DNA from 2 places in the Intrasporangium sp. DVR genome. Region 1 is predicted to be linked to the other one. Evidence: riboswitches for the same ligand, from Rfam matches in the RefSeq annotation. Region 1 holds a riboswitch; the other holds the start of a gene.
The links. Region 1 has a riboswitch for glycine ahead of gcvP (aminomethyl-transferring glycine dehydrogenase). Riboswitches for the same ligand answer to the same signal wherever they lie in the genome.

Region 1 (4,347 bases):
TGGCTGTCCCGTTCGGGGCGGACGGCCCGGCGCTCGAACCGGGCCACCTCCGCCAGGCCGGTGGATCCGAGCGCCCGGCTGACCTCGTCGAGTGTGCGCAGGTAGCGGTGCAGGGTGACGTCGTGCCCGTGGCGCCGGAAGCTCCCGGAGACGTCCCGGGCGCCCTGACCGGACTGGAAGGCGACGAGGACGACCCCGCCCGGTCGCAGGAGCCGGCCGAGCTCCTCGGCGATGCGAGGCAGGTCGGTGTCGGGGCTGTGGATCGTGGAGTACCACGAGAACACGCCGTCGAAGCTCGCGTCCGCGTGGGGCAGGGCCGTCAACGTCCCCACCTGCGACACGACGTCCGGGTGGTCGCGACGGGCTCGCCTGACCATCGCGGGCGAGAGGTCGACCCCCTCGACCGCGCAGCCCAGGTCGCGGAGGACCGTGAACATCCGCCCCGCGCCGCAGCCGGCATCGAGGACCTGGCGCTCCCCGGGGACCAGGGAGGCGAAGTGTCGGATCAGGGCGAGGTCGACCGGCGCCTCCGGCCCGGTCGACCGGAAGTTGTCCCCGTAGGTGTCGGCCAGGTCGTCGTAGGCGGCACGCACCATCTGCTCATCCTGAGGGCTCGTCACCCGAGAGAGTGTCGCAGGTGCGAGAGGGATGCACGGCTCCCGCGTCGTCCCAACGACCCCGCCGTATGCCGCTGAGCCCACCCCGCGCCCTGGGTGGGCTTCGTGCGGGGCGGGCTCAGCGGCATACGGGATCCTCAGGGTCTCGTGGTGGCCACGTCGGCGTCGCTCGGCTCCTCGAGACTGCGGCGGAAGGCCTCGTACCGCGCCACGTGGTGCGGCCGGCGCCGCAGCACGGCCCACGCGATCCCCAGGACCACGAACCACACGGGCGTCACGAGCAGGGCGCGCAGCGTGTCGGCCTCCTGGGTGAGGGCCCAGATGAGGAAGCCGAAGAACGCGAAGACGACCCAGACCATGGCGACCCCACCGGGCAGCCGGAAGGTCGAGCGCGCGTGCCGCTCCGGGTGCTTCTTCCGGTAGGCCAGGTAGGACACGAGGATCATCGTCCAGACGAACATGAAGAGCAGGGCCGAGATCGTCGTGACCACGGTGAACGCCTCCATGATGGACGTGCCGGCGTAGAGCAGGGCCACACCGCCGAGCAGGAACACGCAGGAGAAGACGAGGGCGCTCGCGGGCACCTTGCGCCTCGTCAGCCGGCGCAGGCGCGAGGGGGCGTCACCCTCGAGGGCGAGACCGTAGATCATCCGCGAGGTCGAGTACATGCCGGAGTTGGCGGACGAGGCGGCCGAGGTGAGCACGACGAAGTTGATCACCGAGGCTGCGATCCCGAGTCCGGCGAGGCTGAACATCCCGACGAAGGGTGATGTGTCCGCCACGACGTCGCGCCACGGCGTGACGGCCATGATGACGACGAGGGCACCCACGTAGAAGAGCATGATCCGGATCGGGATCGAGTTGATGGCCCGGGGGAGGGTCCGCTCGGGGTTCTTCGTCTCAGCAGCGGTCGTGCCGACGAGCTCGAGGCCGACGAAGGCGAAGACGGCGATCTGGAAGCCGGCGACGAAGCCCATCACGCCGGTGGGGAACATGCCGCCGTCGTTCCACAGGTTGGTGAACGAGGCCCGGGCGCCGTCGGGGGCGGTGAACGAGCTGAAGACCATGACGACGCCCACGATGATCAACGTGACGATCGCCACGATCTTGACGAGGGCGAACCAGAACTCCGTCTCGCCGAACGCCTTGACCGTGGGCAGGTTGAGGCCGAGGAGCAGGGTGATGGCTGCGACGCCGGGGATCCACAACGGCAGGTCAGCCCACCAGTACGTCACGTAGCCGGCGATCGCGACGATGTCGGCGATGCCCGTGACGATCCAGCAGAACCAGTACGTCCAGCCGGTGAAGAAGCCGGCCCACGGCCCGAGCAGGTCCGCCGCGAAGTCGGTGAACGACTTGTAGTTGAGGTTGGACAGGAGCAGCTCGCCCATCGCCCGCATGACGAAGAAGAGCATGAAGCCGATGATCATGTAGACGAAGATCACCGAGGGTCCGGCGAGCGAGATCGTCTTGCCCGAGCCCATGAAGAGGCCGGTGCCGATGGCGCCGCCGATGGCGATGAGCTGGATGTGACGGTTGGAGAGGGAGCGCGCCAGGTGCGGGCTGTCGCCGTTCGAGCCGTCGGCTCCTCCCGAGCCCCCTTCGGCAGCAGGGGTTCTCGCGGCGAGGTCGACGTCGGGCACGTGGGAGAGGCGCGCGCCCGTCGGCACCGCGGGGGCGGTCAGGGTGTCAGCGCCGTTGCTGAGGTCAGGCATGGTCCGGGTCCGTTCCGGCAGAGGATGGATGGCTCCTCCCCGCTCTGTATCGGACCTGAGAGATTCGCGGAGCGAGGCTCCGTTTGCACCGTCGGTGTGCGGGGACGGGACGTCCGGGCACTTTCCAGAGTTGCCTAGCCGTGGCGGTACGGGGGCCTGAGAGATTCCCGGGGAGGGTTTGCTCCTTCGGCGCCCGCTGCTCCTGGTTCAGGACGGCGGGACTCTCCCGCCACAGTTCGATGGCATTTTCAATTAGGTGATGGGCGCTGACGGTAGACCCGGGTCGCCGGGCGCACAAGACCCCGGCCACATCGCGGTCAGCCGCCATGCGGACTGGCCATTGACGGCAGGCGGGTCGCCGCCTACGGTGAGCCCGACAACTGCACATTCGCCGTTCGAATCGCAGCGGGAGAGCTCGCGACCAGCAGGTCGCGGCGCCGAAGGAGCAACTTCTCCCCAGAATCTCTCAGGCCACCATGACCGTTGCGGTGAGGCGAACTCTGGAAAGCAGGACCTGGTCCTGCACCCACGGTGCAAGCCGTCCCTCGGGTCGGTGAAGCTCTCAGGTCCACATGACAGAGCGGGGAGGCAACCCCACCAGTCGCGCCCACGGGCGTGCACAGACCAGGGAGCCTCCCGCAATGACGCACCGACCTCCGCTGACGCCTACCGTCGACTTCCACACCCGCCACATCGGCTTCTCCGCCGACGACCAGGCCAAGATGCTGGCCGAGCTCGGCTTCGACTCCCTCGACTCCCTCGTCGACCGGGCCGTGCCCAAGGGCGTGCGCAACGCCTCCGCGCTCAACCTCCCGCAGCCGCTCACCGAGGCGCAGGTCCAGGCGGAGCTGCGCGGCCTCGCGGAGCAGAACGACTCCTCCGAGGCGATGATCGGCCTCGGCTACCACGGCACCATCACGCCCGCGGTGATCCGCCGGAACGTCGTCGAGAGCCCGGCCTGGTACACCGCCTACACGCCGTACCAGCCGGAGATCAGCCAGGGCCGCCTCGAGGCGCTGATCAACTTCCAGACCATGGTCGGCGACCTGACGGGCCTCGCCACGTCCAACGCGTCGCTCCTCGACGAGGCAACCGCCGTGGCCGAGGCGATGACGGTCATGCGCCGGACGAGCAAGGTCAAGGCGGAGCGGATCGTCGTCGACGCCGACCTCTTCCCGCAGAGCATCGCCGTCCTCCGGACGCGCTGCGAGGCGATCGGGGTGGAGGTCCTCGTCGCCGACCTGGGCCAGGGTCTGCCGGACGAGGAGTTCTTCGGCCTCGTCGTGCAGTACCCCGGTGCGTCCGGCGCCGTTCGCGACCACGCCGAGCTGACGGCCGCCGCACACGAGCGCGGAGCCCTCGTCGCCGCCTCGGCGGACCTGCTGGCCCTCACGCTCCTCGCCGCGCCGGGCGACTGGGGTGCCGACATCGCGATCGGGTCGACCCAGCGCTTCGGCGTCCCGATGGGCTACGGCGGCCCGCACGCCGGCTACATGGCCGTCCGCGAGGGGCTCGAGCGCTCGCTGCCCGGCCGCCTCGTCGGCGTCAGCGTCGACTCGGCCGGCCGACCCGCCTACCGGCTCGCCCTGCAGACCCGCGAGCAGCACATCCGCCGCGACAAGGCGACGTCGAACATCTGCACGGCCCAGGTCCTGCTCGCGGTCGTGGCGTCGATGTACGCCGTCTACCACGGCCCCGAGGGGCTGCGGGCCATCGCGACGGACGTGCACCGTAAAGCGGTGTCGCTCACCGCGGCACTCGAGGCCGCCGGCGTCGAGGTCGTCCACGAGGCCTTCTTCGACACGGTCCTGACCCGGGTGCCGGGTCGCGCCGCCGAGGTCGTCGCGTCGGCCGCCGCCCGCGGTGTCCACCTGCGCGAGGTCGACGCCGACCACGTCGGCATCTCCTGCTCCGAGACGACGAGCGAACAGCACCTGTCGGCCGTCCTCGCCGCCTTCGGTGCGAGCGACGCCGGCCTCGACCTCGACGCAGCGACGGACCGCCTCCCCGAGGGT
Region 2 (4,347 bases), on a different contig from region 1:
CGGCGAACTCGCCCTGCGAGCCGGCGTTCGGCTGGAGCGACACCGCGTCGTAGCCGGTGATCTCGCAGAGCCACGCGGCGAGGTCGCCGATGAGGGCGCGGATCCCCTCGGACTGGTCGGCCGGGGCGAACGGGTGGAGGTTGGCGAACTCGGGCCAGGTGATCGACTCCATCTCGGTCGTGGCGTTGAGCTTCATGGTGCACGAGCCGAGCGGGATCATGCCGCGGTCGAGGGCGAAGTCCCGGTCGGCGAGGCGTCGCAGGTATCGGAGCATCGCCGTCTCCGAGCGGTGCGCGTGGAAGACCGGGTGGGTGAGGAACTCGGACGTGCGCGCAAGCGCAGCCGGTATGCCGCTGGGCTCGCTCCCGGGGTCCGCCGACACGGGCTCCGGCTGGGACTGCACGCCGAAGGCCGCGAGGATCTTCGTCAGGGTGGCCCCCGTCGTCGTCTCGTCTAGGCTGAGCGTGACGAGGTCGGCGTCGACCCGGCGGATGTTGATGCCGGCTGCGAGGAAGTCACGGACGACGTCGTCGGCGCGCCCGGGAACCGAGATCGCCAGCGTGTCGAAGTGGGTCTCGGTCGACAGCTCGACGCCACCGGCGAGCAGGGCCGCTCGCAGGCTGGCCGCGTGCGAGTGGATGCGCTGCGCGATCCGGGTCAGGCCGTCGGGCCCGTGCCACACCGCGTACATCGACGCCATGACCGCGAGGAGCACCTGTGCGGTGCAGATGTTGGAGGTCGCCTTCTCACGGCGGATGTGCTGCTCGCGGGTCTGCAGCGCCAGGCGGTAGGCGGGCTTGCCGTGGGAGTCGATCGACACCCCGACCAGACGGCCGGGCAGCTGCCGCTCCAGCCCCTGGTGCACCGACATGTAGCCCGCGTGCGGTCCGCCGAAGCCCATCGGCACGCCGAGACGCTGGGCGCTGCCGACGGCGATGTCGGCTCCCCACTCCCCCGGTGGCACGAAGAGGGCCAGGGCCAGCAGGTCGGCACACGCGGTCACGAGGGCCCCGGCCGAGTGTGCCGCCTCGGCGAGCGCCCGCCAGTCCAGGACCGATCCGGTCGCGTCCGGGTACTGCACCACGACACCGACGACCGTGCGGCCGTCAGCGGCAGCGGCCAGGTCCTCCGCGGACCGGACCGGACGCAGGTCGGCCACGACGAGCGGCAGCCCGATGGCCGTGGCCCGCGTCTGCATGACCGCGATCGTCTGTGGGAAGACGCGCTCGTCGACGACGACCACCCCGTCCGTGGCTCGACTCGCCCGGTGCATGAGCGACATGGCCTCGGCAGCCGCGGTGGCCTCGTCGAGCAGCGACGAGCCCGCGATCGCGAGGCCGGTCAGGTCGCTGACGACCGTCTGGAAGTTGAGCAGCGCCTCGAGCCGGCCCTGCGAGATCTCGGGCTGGTAGGGCGTGTAGGCGGTGTACCACGCGGGGTTCTCGAGGACGTTGCGTCGCACGACCGGGGGCGTGACGGTGCCGTAGTAGCCGAGACCGATGAGGGAGGTGAGCACGCGGTTGCGCGAGGCGAACCCACGCAGCTCGTCGATGACGGCGGACTCGCTGTCGGCCGCCTCGAGGTCGAGCGCCTCGGTCGACCTGATCGCTCCGGGGATCGCGCGGTCGCTCATGGCATCGAGGCTGGGCTGACCGACGACCTGGAGCATCTGCTCGATGTCGTCGGCGCGAGGACCGACGTGCCGGCCCACGAAGTCGGCGAAGGTGGTGTCCAGCACGGCTGGGGACTGGGAAGACATCGGGGCTCCTGACGGGACGAGCGGACGACACACGCTCCCCGTCTGTCGGAGCCGGCTTCGATGCCGACGTCCTCCAGGGTGCCTCGCCACATGGTCCGGGTGCCTGAGAGGTTCCGGGGATGTTGCCCCTTCGGCGCCTCGGCGACGTCAGGCGAATGCACCTCACGTCGGCCGGGGACTCTCCCATGTGGGTTGGACGGCAGGCCAAATCTACCAGTCGAACCGGGCCCGTCAGGAGATGTGGCGCGCCTGACGCCGCGCGGTCAGCTCGTCGTCGGGGTGATCGGCCGGCTCGCCGTCCTCGGCACGCTCGCTCGGGAGCTGGGCGAGCTCTCCCTCGATCTCGCGCCAGACCCGACCGACTGCGATCCCGAAGACGCCCTGCCCGCCCTGGACGAGGTCGATCACCTCATCCGCGGAGGTGCACTCGTAGACCGAGGCTCCGTCGCTCATCAAGGTGATCTGGGCCAGGTCCTCGACGCCGCGCTCGCGCAGGTGGTCGATCGCGACGCGGATCTGCTGCAGCGAGACCCCGGTGTCCAGGAGACGCTTGACCACCTTGAGGACGAGGATGTCCCGGAAGCCGTAGAGACGCTGCGTCCCCGAGCCGGTGGCGCCACGCACGGACGGCTCGACGAGCCCGGTCCGCGCCCAGTAGTCGAGCTGGCGGTAGGTGATCCCCGCGGCGCGGCAGGCGGTGGGGCCCCGATAGCCGACGTCCTCCGTGAGGTCGGGCAGGTCGTCGGAGAAGAGCATCCCCTGCGAGGCAACCGGAGCGCGCCGGCTGGCCCGGGCAGCATCCTCGATGGCAGCCATGCGAGTTCCTCTCGGTCGGGATCCCGGGCGTCGAGCAGACGACATCCAGGTAACTACAGTCACGTTGTTCAGTTCGACGGTAGAACCAGCGCCGGGCACCGTCAATCACCGACGTCACACCCGGCCGTCGTGTCGCCGGATCGGCGGTCGCTCAGGGCTCCGTGGGTGGTGGGCCGGGCTCGCCCGGGTGCTCGAAGTCCTCGGCCGACACGTGGTCGAGGAACTCCTTGAACCGCTCGACCTCGTCGTCCTCCTCCGAGGAGACGACGATGGCGGCCTCGTCGAGGATGCTCGGCTCGACCAGCACCTTCGAACCCGTGCGCAGCGCGAGCGCGATGGCGTCGGAGGCGCGAGAGCTGATCTCCGTCGTGCCGTCGATGATGAGGGCCGCGTGAAAGACCGAGTCCTTGAGGGCGACGATCCGCACCTCGGTGAGCTCGTGGCCGAGGCCGGCCAGGATGTCGCGCATGAGGTCATGGGTCAGCGGGCGCGGCGGGACCACGCCCTGCTGGGCATACGTGATCGCCGCTGCCTCGGGCGCCCCGATCCAGATCGGCAGGTAGCGACCACCGTCCCGCTCCCGGAGGAGCACGATGGGCTGGTTCGTCGGCATCTCCACGCGGACGCCCAGGACGTCGACCTCTCTCACCACACCACCGTACCTCGCTGGCGACCTGGTCGAATGGCCGCCGGGCCGGTTGGCCCGGGTGCGTGCGACGCACAGAGTGCCTCGGCGAGCCTCAGTGGTCGAGACCGGACCGCACGAGGGCCACGTGCAGGGCGACACAGGCCGAGAGGATCTCCGCGGTCCGCTCCTCCCGCGAGCCGTTTCCGCGCCGGGTGGCCAGGACCTGGTCGACGAGCCCGATCTCTCGGTCGGCAGCCGTGCGGAAGGGACGCAGGTGCCGGGGCTCGAGCCCGTGCTCGGCCAGCCGCTTGGCCGCGACGGCGACGTCGACGGCCTCGGCGGAGAAGTACCCGGCACCGTCGGCCCGGAGCAGGCCGAAGCTCTCGAGTGCAGAGAACAACGGCTTGTCGATCCCGCTCGCCTGCCTCAGCTCGGGGCCCGTGAGCCGCACTCGTGCACGCGGCACGAAGCCCTCCGGGCCGGGTAGCGCAGGGTCCGCCCCGGGAGCGGGCAGCTGTGGGCGGCCGGACTCGCCGCCCGGGTCGGACAGGCCGCGGTCGAGGGCGTCCAGGGCGTCGCGGATCACCTTCAGCGGCCAGAACCGGTCGCGCTGGGCGGTCAGCACGTAACGCAGGCGCTCCACGTCCTCGGAGCTGAAGAGCCGGTAGCCGGCTGCGGTCCGCTCGGGCGTGACCAAGCCCTGGGTCTCGAGGAAGCGCACCTTGGAGGAGGTGACGTCAGGGAAGTCGTCCCGCAGCTGGTCCAGGACCTGCCCGATCGTCAGGCCGTTGCGCATCCCGGGCCCCTCACGGTGACCCGCGCTCATCGAAGGTCTGGACCCACCTGTCGGGTCAGGCCGCGTAGTAGACAAGCCGGAACTTGCCGATCTGGACCTCGTCTCCCGTGTGGAGCCGGGCCTCCTCGATCCGCTCGCGGTTCACGTACGTGCCGTTCAGGGAGCCGGCATCACGAACGAGGTAGCCGTCGTCGCCCGCGATGAAGTTCGCGTGCTTGCGCGAGACGGTGACGTCGTCGAGGAAGATGTCGGAGTCGGGGTGCCGCCCGGCTGACACCTCGAGGTCGTCGAGCAGGAACCGGGCGCCGGTGTTGGGGCCGCGCAGCACGATCAGCAGTGCGGTGCCGG

Region 2: it holds a riboswitch for glycine, as region 1 does, so the genes downstream of both, gcvP (aminomethyl-transferring glycine dehydrogenase) here and gcvP (aminomethyl-transferring glycine dehydrogenase) in region 1, are expected to answer to the same signal.

Annotation. Positions count from the first base shown of each region.
Region 1 is NZ_BAABZW010000005.1:500,083-504,429, reverse strand. Features, by position in the region: gene ABWV20_RS06910 (class I SAM-dependent DNA methyltransferase) at 1-620, opposite strand, end outside; gene cycA (D-serine/D-alanine/glycine transporter) at 755-2,332, opposite strand; glycine riboswitch at 2,467-2,571, opposite strand; glycine riboswitch at 2,729-2,825, shown strand; glycine riboswitch at 2,827-2,921, shown strand; gene gcvP (aminomethyl-transferring glycine dehydrogenase) at 2,974-4,347, shown strand, end outside.
Region 2 is NZ_BAABZW010000016.1:284,808-289,154, forward strand. Features, by position in the region: gene gcvP (aminomethyl-transferring glycine dehydrogenase) at 1-1,759, opposite strand, end outside; glycine riboswitch at 1,841-1,955, opposite strand; gene ABWV20_RS13390 (MerR family transcriptional regulator) at 1,991-2,575, opposite strand; gene ABWV20_RS13395 (bifunctional nuclease family protein) at 2,727-3,224, opposite strand; gene ftsR (transcriptional regulator FtsR) at 3,316-4,029, opposite strand; gene ABWV20_RS13405 (FHA domain-containing protein) at 4,055-4,347, opposite strand, start outside.